Regions from separate parts of the Shewanella sp. SM23 genome, predicted to be linked through region 1. Evidence: riboswitches for the same ligand, from Rfam matches in the RefSeq annotation. Region 1 holds a riboswitch; the other holds the start of a gene.
What was found. Region 1 has a riboswitch for cyclic di-GMP ahead of gbpA (N-acetylglucosamine-binding protein GbpA). Riboswitches for the same ligand answer to the same signal wherever they lie in the genome.
Positions count from the first base shown of each region.

Region 2: it holds a riboswitch for cyclic di-GMP, as region 1 does, so the genes downstream of both, L5L98_RS09540 (glycosyl hydrolase family 18 protein) here and gbpA (N-acetylglucosamine-binding protein GbpA) in region 1, are expected to answer to the same signal.

Region 1 covers NZ_JAKKRM010000010.1:129,757-138,305, forward strand. Annotated here, with positions in the region: gene L5L98_RS13810 (S46 family peptidase) at 381-2,537, opposite strand; gene L5L98_RS13815 (aromatic amino acid transport family protein) at 2,807-3,982, opposite strand; gene gbpA (N-acetylglucosamine-binding protein GbpA) at 4,545-5,990, opposite strand; cyclic di-GMP riboswitch class I at 6,114-6,213, opposite strand; gene L5L98_RS13825 (TMEM165/GDT1 family protein) at 6,625-7,179, shown strand; gene norR (nitric oxide reductase transcriptional regulator NorR) at 7,230-8,549, opposite strand, start outside.
Region 2 covers NZ_JAKKRM010000005.1:326,362-334,910, forward strand. Annotated here, with positions in the region: gene L5L98_RS09520 (methyl-accepting chemotaxis protein) at 1-310, opposite strand, end outside; gene L5L98_RS09525 (HD-GYP domain-containing protein) at 842-2,107, shown strand; gene L5L98_RS09530 (aminopeptidase P family protein) at 2,281-4,068, opposite strand; gene L5L98_RS09535 (ROK family protein) at 4,462-5,247, shown strand; cyclic di-GMP riboswitch class I at 5,598-5,686, shown strand; gene L5L98_RS09540 (glycosyl hydrolase family 18 protein) at 5,800-8,406, shown strand; partial or broken gene L5L98_RS09545 (IS4 family transposase) at 8,470-8,549, opposite strand, start outside.

The sequences.
Region 1 (8,549 bases):
GAAACTGACGAGTTAGAGCAAAGGGTCTATCACGCTTTTGTCCCAAAGTATGTTACGTAATCTTTTAAATCTACAGGTTCCGCTAATGCTAAAAAGGCGAGCTATGGTGATTTGCGAGACGACCGTCCGCCCCATGGACGGGGCGGTCGAGCATCCACGGATGGACTTGCTGCGAGTCGGTGAGCTAATACCATAGCGAAGCTATCTCAACAGCTATCAGCAGTCATTGCACAAAAAAATAGCGATAAACCCAGTGAGTTTATCGCTATTTTGTTGTCTTGTTATTTCAGTATTCTTAAAGCACTAAATCGCACTTGAATGCTGATAATCCAAATTCACTATGCCATTATAGGCCGCACCATTGCTGGTGCGGCAATGGATTACTTAACGATTTCCATCTCAGCTAATAAATTGTCGGCATGATCTAAATACTTCATTACCCACAGCATATAACGGCTGTCGACATGAATAGAACGGTTAATCTCGTTATCAAATGCCCAACCGCCGATAATGCTTTCATACACACCATCGAACAACAGGCCCACTAATTCAGCACGTCCGTTTAAGGTCGGTGAGCCAGAATTTCCGCCAGTAGTATCTAAAGTTGATAAAAAGTTTACTGGCACAGAATCTATTGATTTCATATAGAAATCACCATATTGCTTCTGCTTAATCAGCTCTAACTCTTTCTTCGGTGCATCGAATGGGTCAACACCCGTGTCCTTTTGCACTATGCCTTCAAGGCGAGTGAATGGCACGGCCACTAAACCGTCTTTTGGCGAATAGCCTTTCACATGGCCAACTGTGACACGCAGGCTAGAGTTAGCATCGGCATACACAGGCTTACCCTGCTCTAGGTTGTAAGCAATAATGGCATCCATATATTGCGGACGCACCTTCATTAGTTCACCCGCTAATTCTTTTTCTTTCTTTTCTTCGGCCATATCTGTGTCATACATAGCGACAGCGAATTGAATGAAAGGATCTTTAGAGGCTTTAAAATCGGCAACGGATTTATCCATCCACGCCAGACGAACGTCTTTCTTACCTAACTCAGTTTTGGCGTACATTTTATCTAAGGTTTTCGAAAGCTTAGCTTCACTAAACTTTTTATCGATACCAAAGGCTTTATCCAATGCGGGTAGGCGCTGATCTTCTGGCAGTGCGGCGTAGCGTTTTAGCATGTCGAGCAATACCGCTTTATCAACGCTTGGCGCATAACGACGGTCGATACGCTCCATGCTGGCTTTTAGACGTGTCATATCACGATCTTGGAAGCCCGGTTCACGCTGCATATCTGGCAGTTGTTTCTCGTTCGCGAGGCGATATAAGCTGCGCGCCGTCGGCAACATAGTCGTACTGCCTATGTAGCTTAAGATCATGTCACGCTCTTGATGCGTTTTGCCTTTGGCAATCAAGGCATCTAATTCCGCTAAGGTTTTACCGTATTTCGCTTCACGACTGCTGTCTTTGGCTATCCACGCCGCAAGCTTAGCTTCGAGGGCTTTACGGTCGGCCAACATGGTTGATTTACCGTAAAACTCGATCATAGAAGTGAAGTTTTTCGCGTAATTTGCAAGGCCAGCAATTTGACTCTCGTACTTAATACGCTCGTCGCTGCCCTCTGGCGCGGTTTCTTTAATGATTTCAATAAAGCGTTCACGCAGCATTTTGCCTTCGGGATAAGCCCACTCAAACTCATTTTGAACTTCAGTGGCTGTGCGATATCTGTTGGTGCGACCTGGGTAGCCTGCAACCATCACAAAATCACCTTCGCTCACACCTTTAGCCGATACTTTTAAGAAACTTTTTGGCTCATAAGGCACGTTGTCAGCACTAAACTCTGCGGGTTTACCCGCTTTAGAGACATAAGCACGGTAGAAAGAAAAATCGCCTGTGTGACGTGGCCACATCCAGTTGTCCAAATTCCCGCCGTACTTACCCACGCTCGCGGCGGGGTTATAAACTAAGCGAACATCACGGATTTCTAGTTGTTTTACTAGGTAATATTCGAGGCCACCGTGGAAGCTATAAACTTGACAACGGTAGCCATCTTCTTTTTCACATTCAGCGACTAACGCTTTTTCTTGTACCTCAATGCCTTGGTAAAACTCACTGCCCACTTTCGACTCAAGCCCTGCTTTTACCGTGTCGGTTACATTAGTCACTTCTTCGGTCACATAGATACGTGAACCTGGCGTGGCAGGTAATTCATCAGCAAATGTCTTAGCTAAAAATCCATCTTGTAGCAGGTTTTTTTCTGGGGTTGAGTTGTACTGAATCGCACCATAGGCACAGTGATGGTTAGTGACAACCAAGCCTTTTGGCGATACGAATGATGCAGTACAACCGCCAAGGCTTATCACTGCATTCATAGGGAATTCGGTCAGCTTTGAAATCGATTTCGCATCAATTTCAAGGCCTTTTGCTTTCAGTTCATCAGCCATAGCAGGCAGTTGATGGGGCTGCCACATACCTTCGTCAGCCTGTGCGCCAAAACTAGCGGCCACGGCAACTGTGAGTAACCATTTTTTCATTGTGTTAAGTCCGTTTTATGTGAATGAAGCCACGCGCAAGCTGGGCCATTTTCTCGTTTTAATAGCGTTGTTTTAATTTTAAATAACTGTGCTAAAACCCAGCATCACTCGCTTTAAAACCTAAAAAGCAAAAAGTCAGGCCGGGGCCTGACTTTATCACATGCGACACTCTCTATAACAGACTCTGAAAAACTCGCTTACAAAGCAAATACATTTAATCAAAGTTACCCAGATGTATTCGCTAAAAAGCCCTCATCTATCGCAATGAATTAGATCCCAACAAATAGTTGGGCACCCACAATCACGGCACCTAACAAGCCTGCAATGACTAATGCAACAGATCCGCCAGACACTTGATAACCACCCAGCTGCGACTGACGTTGACGCAGTGCCATAACAATTGGCAAGAAGATGATCATCACGACCAATGGTACGGCCGCAAATCCCAGTACCGCCACAAAGCCTTCAGGCAAATACAAGGCACACAAAACAGGCGGAATAAAGGTCAGTAACCAAGTTTGAATACGACCGGCAAACGTTTCTTTGGCACGAGTTAATTCGGCGATAAAGTCATATAAACTTAAGGTCACACCGAGGAATGAGGTCACTAAAGCTAAGTCAGCGAATAATGAAATACATTTGCTGATCCAAGGCGTATGAGCAATATCCTGCAATGCCGTGACGAGTGAAGGTAGTGAACCTTCAAAACTATTCACCTCATATCCGCCTACTGTGCCTAAAGTCACCAATAACCACAGAACATAACAAGCAAGTGGGATAGTCGAACCGATTAACAACACCTTACGCAGTGATACCGCATCGCCATCGAGATAACGCACTAAAGTGGCGATACAGACGTGGAAACCAAACGAAGTAAACACTACGGGAATTGCCGCCATCCAATTGCTGGTCATAGACTCGGCAATCGCGCCAGTTGCCATGCTAGCAATACTGACTTCGGGCAATAAAAATAATACCACCACCACGAGCAATAGAATCATTAACGAAAATAGGAAACGTGAAACTTTATCGACCCAAGCAACACCTAGCGCCGCAAAGCCACCGAGCACGAGTGTAAATAACAACACTGCGACTTGATTATCGAGCACGATATCGAACATGTTCTTCGCTTTAAGCACTAATAACGAAGAGCCGCCGGTGAGATAAGCCGCGGTCAAAGCAAATAATAAACTCAGGAAAGAAGCACCTTGAATTATTTGACCTTTTTTACCCAGTAACTTACCCGTAATAGCATGCACGTTATCCCCCACGCCAGTGCGTAAGTTAATTTCGAGCATAAGTAATGAGGTATAGGCGGACACGCCCCAAATAACGACGAGTAACACTAAAGCAGGGATAATACCTAAAGCCGCTGTGGCTAAAGGTAACGCTAACATACCTGCGCCAATGGCCGTCCCGGCAACGATGGCGATCGAGCCTAACATTTTTGAATTCACACAATAGTCCTGTTCAATAATTAATTATTATTTTATTTGAGTAAGATTTGAACCGATAAAGCCTTGCGTCTTAAATCGAAATAAGCGACACATCACTTAAAGCATCCAATCAGATCTCGACCTAGCAGATCAATTGGCCCCAATAGCTTTTGAATGTTTCAACCCAGTAGCCATTGAGGCTAACTAAATCGATTATTGAAAAATGGCATGACTTTCAATTGTGATAGCCCAAATGAATGTACCGATATAAGCATCGATTAAATAGATAGTTTGGGACATTAACAGAGCCAAACCCAGTGGGCAAGCCAGTTGTGAACAAAGAAGGGTAGCAAACGGTACGGTAACAACTTAATAGCGCTGTGATAAACGAAAATAAACAAGCCAACAAAATCGCTACCTTTGTTGAGAATACCTGTAATCTTGTATTAGGCTCGAATCAAAATAAAGCCGGTCTTTTTCCATCCGATGCAGACAAAAAGGGCTTAAACACAGCGAATATGTTTAAGCCCAATCACATCATGTTGAGAATTGATTAACTCAAAATGTTAATTTACAGCTCAGTCCACGCCATAGCCCAAGAAGCGCCAACACCTGGCTCAAATCCTGTGGCAGAAGCCGACCACTGCACGCAATAGCCGCTATAAGGGAATGGCTTACATTGATACACTTTGCCATTTTTAGGCTGTAACACTGTAGTACCTGCAACGTAACCTTTCACGCCTGCTGGGAATACAAAATCAGCTTCTGGTGCAGGAGCTTGATCCTTTAAGAAGAGGTCAAAGTTCTGCTGAATAACATCACCTTGTTTAGGCTCAGCTTTTACCTGCAAATGATAATGCCCAGCTTTAGGCTCAACAACGTCTAACACTAAGCTAGCACTGGCATTGTTAACAGTTTGGCTCACAAAACCTGACGCGGTGCCATCATGGCTAAACAAATACGCTGACACTAGCATCTCGGCGTTACTGGTTACATCAAAGCTGACCTTCGCCGCACCATCGATAATTTGATAATCGTCGGCAAGTGAAGTGACTTCTAAGCTGTTGCCCGGAGCAGGAGCTAAATCAAATCCTACTTCGACACGCTCAATACCTGAGTTTTTCGCTGTAAAAATGTCGTTTTTGCCATACACAGGCTCAATCACACCCGATGCATTTTTTTGTCCCGCTTTTAACTGGGACTGCTGGGCATTAATCGCGCTTGCTAATAGGAAAGGCCAATTTTGTTTATCACCTTGAGTCGCATCGCTAATGGTAATGACTGTTTGCTTAGCCGCTTGCTCACCATTGGCGTCAAACACCCGGGTCATCACTTTATCGCCTGCTTTTAGATCGAGTGACGGATTGATATCCCCCACATCTTGCCATTCACTCGGCACAATAGGACCCGAGCCCAAGTTCACATCGATAGCATTGTAGAAACTATTCGTCGTATCTCCAACTTCCCACACGGCCAAGATCACTTGATAACCACTGCGACCTTCTGGCACGTAGCAGTCATGGGTCACTAACTTAGGCGGCTGTTCCATACCACCATCAACTACGCAAAAGGGTGCTAAGTCAAAGCTCGCTCGGCTCAAAGCTTGGTTTGGGTTCCAATCTTGGCGAGTTAAATAGTAACGCCAATTACGGGTGACATGGTTTGCTGTGAACTGCCAACTGAACTTATTCCAGCCCGCTTTAATATCCGTCTTTGCCCAACGGCTCGGACTTTGTTCATCCAAAGGTGAAAAAGCACCATTGCCAGCACTCGCCAGTTTGCCATCAGCAGGACCTGATTCAGGAAAACCCGATGGCCCCTCAACACTTTGCGGCTCCCATTGCACCGCGCCACAATTGGCATTTTTACCTGTTTTACAGGCATATGAACGCGATTCAGGTGCCACAACATAACCGTGCGCCTGCGCAGAGATACTCACAAACGCATTCGTCGCCATTACTGCCGCGGCCAATAAACTCAATTTAGAAATAGGGGAAAAAACAGTAGGATTTGCCACTTTAATGCACTCCATTGATTGCCTATCATCCTAAACATAATGATAGGCTTAGATATAAAAGTGGTATTTGGGCAAACAACAGCATTAAACAGCAGTCGTTTATCTTTCACAGAAATCGAATTCTGCGGCAACTCCGCTATCTTAGTTCACTAAAAAATCCATTTACAACCTTAGACCGGAAGCTTTGCGTCCTAACTTTTCAATTAGTTTGCCAAATACAGTCGTTATCATTGAGTCACTACGAGTTAACAGTATGTAACCAAGTAGAAATGACTTGGCTAAATTAGCAACAAAAGACAACGTTGTCAAAAAAATAATTCATTTACATTCATTAAGTTAAAGAATGTGAATCGGTATTTTTCTGACACCCGTCAAACATTTATCAGCACCTACTGTTATAAACTCGTGCTTGAAACTAAATCTTACCTAGGTATAATGCCCACCTCGCTTCGGGGGAGTAGCTAACTGGATTTCGAGCCATCGTCATCTAGGGTGAACATCAACATACTTGGCAACATGCCATGGTGTTCACAGCAAATCATAGATTTGCCCAGCAAGACCTGAGCACAATGACCGCACCTAGGGGTGGACGGTTTATTGTGCTTATGTCATGACCACCCCTAAAGGATCACACTTGGAAGCCCTACTTGCCTCAACCTTTACGGTTGCTATCGCTGAAATTGGTGATAAAACTCAATTACTTGCACTAATCCTCGCCGCAAGATTTAAAAATAAAACCGCCATTGTTTTAGGTATTTTGCTGTCGACATTATTTAACCATTTTGCCGCAGCTTGGATTGGCCAATGGGCGATTAACTGGGTAAGCCCAGATCTGGCACGTTATTTAGTGGCTGCGTCATTCTTTGCGATCGCTCTTTGGGTGTTAATCCCCGATAAAGTCGATGCAGAAGAGAGCCGCTTCTATAAAATGGGCCCCTTTCTCGCCACCTTTATCCTGTTTTTTATCGCCGAAATGGGGGATAAAACGCAAATCGCAACTGTGGTATTAGCCGCAAAATACGATTCATTAACTATGGTGGTTGCTGGCACAACCTTAGGCATGCTGCTTGCTAACGTACCCGTAGTGATCGCAGGCCACTTCAGCGCCGAAAAATTACCTATGTTGTGGATACACCGTGGCTGCGCCGTATTGTTCGCACTCTTAGGCGTAGCAACACTGTTCTTCTAAGAATCGAGGCTGGGGTTTTGCTGCAGAATAAAATCTCTTCACGCAATATTTTATTCTTTTAAACCTAACCGTTTTGCAAGTCGGTGCAAATTACCTGTATCGATTTGCAATATTCTTGCACACGCAGCCCAATTTTGTTGATTCGCGGCTAAAACTTGGCGAATAAGTTGACGCTGATATCTCTCAGTCGCAGCCTTAAGCCCCAGCATAACACTGGAATTATCTTGCGATTGTCCCTCACGACAGGCCGACTCAGACCTAAATGCTAATTCACTGGCTGGCGTTGCGGCATCTGATGGTCTATCTTCGTCAACTGTTCTGTGTGCTTGATTCATCAAAGAATCGAGCTGAAAATGTTTATCACTTAAGCTGATGTAAGCCGTTTTTAGCTCGGCTTTCGCCAACACCGCAGCCCTGTGTATCGCATGCTCTAGCTCACGCACATTACCCGGCCATGTGTATTGCTCTAATAACTGCTGCGCTGCGGGTGTGATATTGATATGGGTGAGTCCTAACTTCGCTTTACAACGTTCAAGAAAAAAACCTGTCAGCATAACAATATCTTGCCCACGCTCTCTTAATGGTGCTACGTGGATAGGAAATACGCTCAACCTATGGTAAAGATCGAAACGAAAGCGCCCTTCCGTTGCCTCTTGGTGCAAAATTCGATTAGTGGCGGCAATAATCCGAGTATTAACTTTTAGGCTCTTATCACTGCCCACTCGCTGTAATTCACCGTATTGTAAAACCCTCAATAACTTAGCTTGCAGCCCCAAGGGAAGCTCCCCAATTTCATCTAAAAACAAAGTCCCCTTGTCAGCGAGTTCAAACTTGCCTTGCCTATGACTGATTGCCCCCGTAAATGCCCCTTTTACATGTCCAAATAACTCGCTTTCGGCGACGGACTCAGGCAATGCAGCGCAGTTCAAATAGATAAGTGATTTATCGGCTCTGGTCGATTGATTATGTATCGCCGCGGCCACTAACTCCTTACCCACGCCAGTTTCGCCGGTAATTAATACCGATAAATCAGTGCCTGCCACGGCACTTATCTGCTGCTTTAGCGATTGGATCTGTGTGGATTGCCCTATGATCTCCTGCTGACTAGCAGGACGATTGAGCACCTCAGTTCCATTGGAAACTTCAACAACTTGGGATTCTAGCTGTTGCATCAATAACGCAGTATTAAGACTGGCTGCGGCCAGTGCGCTGATCACACGCAACTCGCTATCACTAAAACCATCAAACTGATGAGGGTTGAAACCATCAATGGTGAGCGCCCCAATTAAGCGATCGTTTGCGATTAGTGGTAAACCAATGCAAGCATGTACATGTAAGCTCGCACTATGATGTGGAATTAAACCATCATA
Region 2 (8,549 bases), on a different contig from region 1:
CCCAATAGAAGCCACCATTTTTACAGCGGTTTTTGACTATGCCGCGCCAAGATTGGCCTGACTTAAGTTTTTCCCACATTTCTTTAAAGGCGGCGCTCGGCATATCCGGATGGCGCACCATATTATGGGCACTGCCAATTAATTCTTGATCGCTATAGCCTGATACTTCGGCAAAGCGGGCATTGACGTAAGTGATGATACCGCGAGTATCAGTGGTGGAAATGAGTTCATCTTGTGGTGTTAAGCGGATTTCTTGATCTGATCTCTGTGTATTAACTATTTTATTTGCTGAGGCGTTACTCTGGCTCATTTAGTGTGTCCATTCAGGGCCGATGTGGTTCATTAGGGTTCAGGACGCGGTGTTAGGCGCGAATTTTATTGTGCTGACTCTCATCGGAGTAAGCTTGTTATGTGATAAGAGTATCATTTTTGTGTGGGTATAGGAGAGCGGTTTCTCATGGCTGACTGGTGAAAATCAATCGTTCGTCGTATTTATAAGCTATTGCAATATATAAAGTTTTTAAGTAGCGAGAATGTGGAGTTAAACGAGCGTTTATCCTGTTAAATCGTTAATTCTAGTATTTTGTATAGGGTTATTCTTTTATGTCTTGAGTGGGTATTTGTCATTCATCTTAAATATAAATTATGTTCGATGATATTGGACTAATGTCGTTGATTCGGCTTGATATCGCAGTATTCATGGAGCGCTTTATTGGCCTTAGTCTATTCTTTAATGGGCAACAAAAGATGGTTTATTTTTCCTTGCTTCAGTGGTGTATCTTGATTTTGCTCTTCTAGTTTATTAGCTCACAGCGGGAATGCTACATAAGAGGAACTTCCCATGGCGATATCACTTAGGCGTGGTGTAACTAAATTAGCCACAGCGTCCTTGGGAACAGCGGCGGCACTGCCACATTGGCGACGTTTGATTTTTGAACGTTTATTTGGCTTTCTAGCGATTCTCTGCGTGCCTGTATACATCACTAGTGTGTATTTATGCGTCATCGCCGATCTCTGGTTTATGGTGGTATTTGATACGCTGGCTTATCTGTTTTTACTGCTTTTACTGTATTTTCCTAAGCTTGCTGATAGTACGCGTTTTGGCTGTGGCTGCTTGCTGGGTTATGCAATTGGCATCGGTTTTTTAATTGCGATTGGCCCTTCGGGAGCAGGTTTTTTCTGGTTATTTATTTTCCCGCCGTTAGTCGGTATATTTTTAGGAAATCGAGCCAGCTTATATGCCCAGTGTTTGAATGGGCTAAGTTTGGTATTGATTGGTTTTGCCTATCATTTTAATTGGCTCAATTGGCCTGAAACCCAAGGTTATAGCGTCGGTATTTGGGCCGTTGTGGTGGTCAATTTTATCGTGACCAATGCCATGTTGACGTTAACTATTACTTATTTATTAGGTAAGTTGGCTGACGCACTCGATTCAACCTTAGCATCACGCCAAGCTACCGTATTAGGCTTAGCTAAACTCGCCGAATACAGAGATAACGAAACGGGCGCGCATTTGCTACGTATGCGGCAGTATTCGAAAATGCTCGCGTCGCAGCGACTACTGGCCGCCAATCCTCCTGCAGAATTGAACGAAGATTATATTCAAGACATTAGTTTGTCGGCCATTTTGCACGATATAGGTAAGGTCGGTATTGCCGATGCGATTTTGCTTAAACCGGGTAAACTAACGCCGCAGGAGTTTGAACAAATTAAAGCTCATCCTGTGATCGGGGGACAAGTGCTACGCAGTTTGTTGGAATATGCGCCCCAATGTACTTTTATTCAGATGGGCCGCGATATTGCTTCGGGTCACCATGAAAAGTGGGATGGTAGTGGTTATCCCCTTGGTTTGAAAGGTGAAGATATTCCGCTTTCGGCGAGGATAGTGGCCCTAGTTGATGTTTATGACGCGCTGACTTCTCCCCGATGTTATAAGCGGCCCTTTAGCCACCAAGAGGCTATCGACTTAATTATTGAAGGCAAAGGTCAGCATTTCGACCCTGAATTAGTCGATTGTTTTATTGAAATTCATCAGGACTTTGAAGTGTTGTCTAAAGCATCGCTGGATGATGCTTATCAGCCGATGGCACAACCTACTATGGTTTAGCGACTCATGTTTTTAAATCGTGTTTTGAAATCATGGTTTTGAAATAAGACGTGGGTTTTAAAACACACTGATAGCGCTAAAAAAACGCCCAATGCTAATTGCCTTGGGCGTTCTATTTTATAGCGCGTAAGTGACTAAAATAACGACTTAAATTGCTACTTATCAGCGGAGTGCTAAATTGCTTTAGTCACTTGAGTTAACCAAGCCAATTCATCCCCTGACATCAACGGAGAAAGTGTATTGAATACTTGCTGATGATAAGCATTAAACCAGTCTATTTCCCCTTGCGTTAACAGGCTCTTATCAATAAGGCGCGCATCCATAGGGATCATAGTCAACGCATCGAATTCATACATTTCACGCTCAGCCCCTTTAAGTGCTTCACAGTGTTGCACTACGACGAGGTTTTCTAGGCGAATACCGAAATCGTCGGTGCGGTAGTAACCCGGCTCGTTGGAAAGCACCATGCCGGGCATCAATGCGATACCGTTGACATTTTTACCTATGCGCTGCGGACCTTCGTGCACACTTAAAAAGTGACCCACGCCATGGCCTGTGCCGTGATCGTAATCAAAACCATGTTGCCATAAATATTGGCGGGCGAATGCATCGAGCTGCTGGCCTGAGGTGCCTTTCGGGAAGCGAGCTTGGTCGAGGGCAATATGACCTTTTAGCACCAGCGTAACCATTTTTTTATGCTCATCGGTCACTTCACCTATCGCAATGGTACGGGTCACATCTGTCGTGCCATCAATATACTGAGCGCCAGAATCCACTAAGTAGATGCTGTCCATTGTCATCATGGCTGGTGTGCCATTGTTGTGATTGTAATGGCACATAGCGGCATTAGGACCGGCAGCTGAAATCGTGTCGAAACTTGGCTCGCGGTAACGCTCATCTTCTAGGCGAAAGCTTTCCAATTTATCCGCAAGGGTGCCTTCATCGTGCATACGATTGGCTGCCACTTCGGCATCGAGCCATGCAAGGAATCGACTCACTGCGACGCCATCGCGGATATGACAGGCACGCATGCCGGCCAGTTCTGCGGCGTTTTTCTGCGCTTTAGGTAAAGCGACAGGATCGATTCCAGCAATTAATTTTGCTCCTGCCTCACGGGCAATGTTTTGTGCCCAAGCGTTTGCAGAATTCGGATCGGCAAGTAGTTTTACATCCTGCATGCTGGCGAGTGTATCGGCAAGAGATGCCTCGTCCTTAAAGCTTACGCCAGCACCAACATGCTCCTCAATGCCCTCTGGGAGTTTGCTTAAATCGGTGAAAAGCTGCATATCGCCATTGGCGTGGAGCAGGGCACTGCTGAGTACAACGGGCAGGCGTGGTACATCATTGCCGCGAATATTGAGTAGCCAGCAGAAAGAATCTAAGGCGGCGATTAAGGCGACATCACCACCGGCTTTTTTTACTAATGCACCAATTTCAATGCGTTTTTGCAGGCTGGTTTTACCAGCACTCTCGTTGCTAAACAAAGTGATAGGCGCGTTCGACTGTGCTGGCCGATTCTGCCAATGCAAATCGATAGGGTTTTGTTCAACTGCAACTAATTCGATTTGGGATTTATTTAAGGTTGCTTTGGCATTTTCATACCAAGCTAAGGTGTGTAAGCGCGCATCGAAACCAACGCGAGACCCTGCTGGTAGCGTGTCACATAACCACTCAATTTGTGGTGTATCGGTTAGGCTTTCATAACTGAAAAGTGTGGCATCGACTTGCAAACGAACTTGAACCGTATAGCGGCCATCGGTAAATATTGCGGCTTTATCTTTCAATACGATAGCCATACCCGCCGAACCGGTAAAGTTGGTTGCCCAGTACAAACGTTCGTTATGTGCTGGCACATATTCGCCCAGATATTCGTCGGCACGGGGAATAATAAAAGCATCGAGATTAGCAGATGTTAATTCGTTACGAATAGCACCGAGACGGTTAGCGATTGATTGTGACATAAGGGCTCCAATAGAGACTGGCATGCTATGCGAGTCGGTAGGCGAAGATCGCCTAAGGATGAGTAGGTTTATGTTGATTTGAGTTTTAACCGGCTCGGATTATCGCAAGTCTAGCGCGCTAGATGCAAGGGTAGCGAATAAAGGATTTTGTATACAATCGTGAATTTGTGCAGGTAAGACGCTTGAGGTTATGGGGTTTGTTGTTAATTTATTTATGTGATTTTGAGCATGAAAAGTGAATTAAATAAAAGGTTGGTCATGTTTTAATTAGGACTTGTTCCTTACAAATTAGCAACTTAAGTTTTATTCAATCGCTAACATTTGGACCCTATGCTAACATTTGCCATCTCCACTCGGGGTCAGAGTGGAGCACATGTATCAGTGGAGTAAGCGATGCAAATACTAACAATAGATGTGGGCGGTACCAAAGCCCTGTTCGAACTTCAGCTCGCGGGACATACAGAACAATATAAAATCCCCACAGGTGAAGGTTTTAAAATTGAAGAGTTAAATAATCAAATTGCGGCGTTTGAACGTGATTATGATTTACAGCATTACCAACTAGCGATTGCCGTACCTGGACTGGTACAAAATAATCGTTTGGTTTCTTGTAAATCTTTACCTGGACTCAATGGATTGAGCTTCGATACAGTCAAAACCCAGGGTGAGCTTAAGTTTATCTGCAACGATATCGATGCGGGTATGCAAGCGACTTGTGATGCTAAATATGCCTGTGAGTTATTGGTCATGTGCGGCACTGGGATCGGTATGTCTATTGCCTTTAATGGACAAGTCTTTACGGGAGCGACGGGCGTGGCGGGGGAGTTGGGGCCTTGTCGCGTGATGACAGAATCTGGTGAGTTTAGTTTAGAGCAACTGGCCAGTGGCGATTCAGTGCGCAGCCGCAAAATCTCCACTCAGGATGATTTATATCGCGCGGGCAGTTATCTCGGCATGGGATTAGCGTGGGCGGTTAATTTATTTAATCCTAATCGAATTTGGCTTGCCGGCGGTATGATGAATAGCGCTCCTTACTACAAAGGCTGCCTCGAAAGCTTAAAGCAAATGGCATTGAGCGCGCCCTTAGCTGAGATGAAAATCAATCGTGTCGATGATATGGAAACCTTGGTTTGCCGCGGTTTATCAGTGATGCTCGCAAGGGACTATCCCCGCGCATAAGGATCATAAATACCCCGCGCATAAGGATAATAAATATTGCTCGACTATGGTTTGCGCTATGAATGTTTAGTGATTGAGTTTTAGCTGCATAAGCGACGTAAATTGTGAAATATAAAGCAGGACTTATGATGCCTTTGGCATATCGAGTCCTGTTTTTTTATTCTTAAAGTATTCAGATGATCCTCATTACCCAAAGTAAATATTAGCGATAGTTTAATTTGCATAATTCCTTTCTTATCAGATGACTAGTTCTATTTACGATTTTAGCCAATAACACAGTTGATAATATTTTGTTGCAATTTTATTGCGCTTACGCTTATGCTGATATTTGCAATGACAACGTTGTCATTGTGTGTAAAAGGCAAACCAGTTGAAAAACTGGGACGCAAAGCCTCCGGTCTAAGGGTTCGTCTGTACCTATGATAGCGGGGATACCACAGGTTTTTCTTCATGCAGTTGTCAGTCGTTTTGCATGGTTTTAAGAGAGTGCTGTTTCCTGTCTACGCTTTGTTTGCCTTATTGATTCATATAAAAATTCAATAGGGATATCTCATGTTCAAGACTCAAATTTCAACATCAGCCTTGCTAGTGGCATCAGCGCTGGCATCTACCATCAGTGCCAGCGTTTTTGCAGCGGCGCCCGGTAAACCGACTTTAGGTTGGGGCGAAACTAAGTTCGCTATTATTGAAGTGAATCAAGCGGCTACCGCTTACAATCAATTAGTTACGGTGAAAGATGCCGCCGATGTCTCCGTTAGTTGGAACCTTTGGAGTGGCGATGTGGGCAATAGAGCCCAAGTGTTACTCAACGGCAATGTAGTTTGGGAAGGCCCATCTGGCGCGTCGGGAACCGCTAACTTTAAGGTGAACAAGGGTGGCCGTTATCAGATGCAAGTACAACTGTGTAACAGTGATGGCTGTACGGCGAGCGATGCTAAACAAATCCTCGTGGCTGATACCGACGGCAGCCATTTAGTGCCACTCAATGCTCCCCTAAAAGAAAACAACCGTCCCTATGCTAATAAATCAGGCAAAGTGGTGGGTGGTTACTTTGTCGAATGGGGCGTATACGGCCGTAAATTCCCGGTCGATAAGATACCTGCGCAAAACTTAACCCATATTTTATATGGCTTTACCCCAATTTGTGGTGGTGATGGCATCAATGATAGCTTGAAAGAAATCGAAGGCAGTTTCGAAGCGTTGCAACGTGCCTGTAGTGGTCGTGGTGATTTTAAAGTTGCGATTCACGATCCTTGGGCAGCGATTCAAATACCGCAGGCGGGAGTGAGTGAGCATTCAGATCCTTACAAAGGTAACTTCGGTCAATTGATGGCACTTAAGCAAGCACATCCAGATTTGAAGATTTTACCTTCGGTCGGTGGTTGGACCCTCTCGGATCCCTTCTTTTTCTTCGGTGATAAAACCAAGCGCGATATCTTTGTCGCTTCGGTGAAAGAGTTTCTACAGACCTGGAAATTCTTCGATGGCGTGGATATCGACTGGGAATTTCCAGGGGGAAATGGCGCTAACCCAAATTTAGGTAATGCCAATGACGGTGAAACCTATGTGACTCTGATGCGTGAACTGCGGGCTATGCTTGATGAACTAAGCGCCGAAACGGGTCGTACCTATGAGCTGACCTCAGCGATTAGCGCTGGTGACGATAAAATTCAAAAAGTCGATTATCAGGCTGCTCAGCAGTACATGGATTACATCTTCTTGATGAGTTACGACTTTAATGGTGGTTGGACTAATACTGAACTCGGCCATCAAACCAATCTGTATGAAGCGAGTTGGGATCCCAATACCCGTTACACCACAGCTAATGGCGTTAATGCGCTGTTAGGCCAAGGTGTGACCCCTGGGAAAATTGTGGTCGGTGCCGCTATGTATGGCCGCGGTTGGACAGGTGTCAATGGCTACAGTGGTAATAATCCTTTCACGGGGACGGCAACGGGCAAAGTAAAAGGTACTTGGGAAGCTGGTGTGGTGGATTATCGTCAGATAGCGAACGATTACATGGGAAGTGGTTGGACTTACAGCTATGACGAAACGGCCGAGGCGCCATCTTTGTTCAAGGCATCTACTGGCGATTTAATCACTTTCGATGATGCTCGTTCAGTTAAAGCCAAGGGGCAATATGTGCTTTCTAATCAACTTGGTGGGCTTTTTGCGTGGGAACTTGATGCCGATAATGGTGACATTCTGAATGCCATGCACGAAGGTTTAGGTCATGGTGAAGGCACCACTCCGCCAGTGAATAAAGCGCCCATTGCCAATGCGGGCGCGGATGTGAATGTCACCGGTCCCGCCGATGTTACGCTCAATGGTAGCGGTTCGCGCGATCCTGAAAACGCTGCCTTAAGCTATCTCTGGACTCAAGTCTCTGGGCCAAGTGTTGCCATCGCGAATGCGGATATGGCGAATGCGACTATTCAACTGGGAGCAACCCAAACCGATGTCGCCTATGGTTTTAGCCTTAAAGCCACCGATCCTGAAGGGTTATCTGCCACAGATTCAGTGACAGTAACCAACAAGGCTGATACGCCTAATCAAGCACCTGTAGTGACTCTGGCTCCGACTGCGACAGTTGAAGCGGGTAAAACCGTCAGTATAGTAGCGAGTGCCTCCGATGCAGATGGTGATGCCTTAACCTACGCTTGGACTGTGCCCGCAGGCGTGTCGGCAACCGGGCAAAATAGTGCCACGTTAGTGGTTACTGGCCCCAATGTTACCGAAGCGACCCTCTATGGTTTGAGCGTGCTGGTTTCCGATGGTGCCTTAGATGCAAGCGCATCGACTAATCTGACTGTGACGCCAAAAGTGGTTGGTGGTGGGTGCGATGCAACCGATCCCAATGCCGGTAACTATCCTGCTTGGCAAACCAGTGTGGTGTATAACACGGGCGATACTGTGAGTCATAGTCAGTTGGTATGGAAAGCAAAGTATTGGACGCAGGGTAATACGCCATCTCGCACCGCAGACCAATGGCAGCTACTCAGCCAAGTTGATCTCGGTTGGGATGCGGGTGTGGTGTATAACGGCGGTCAAACTACTAGCTATAACGGTCGTGTGTGGAAGGCGAGTTACTGGACTAAAGGTGATGTACCGGGTGTTGCAGCAGTATGGGTTGATATTGGCGCGGCAACCTGCCAGTAATTATCCCAAATTTTGATATTATTGGTTAAAAAATAAAGCCCTGCGAAGTTTCCTGTCTCTTGATCACATCTTTTGCTCAAGAGACAAGGCTAGCTGGTAACCTTCAAGGATGGTTTGCAGTTTAAACCATCCTTGCCATAACC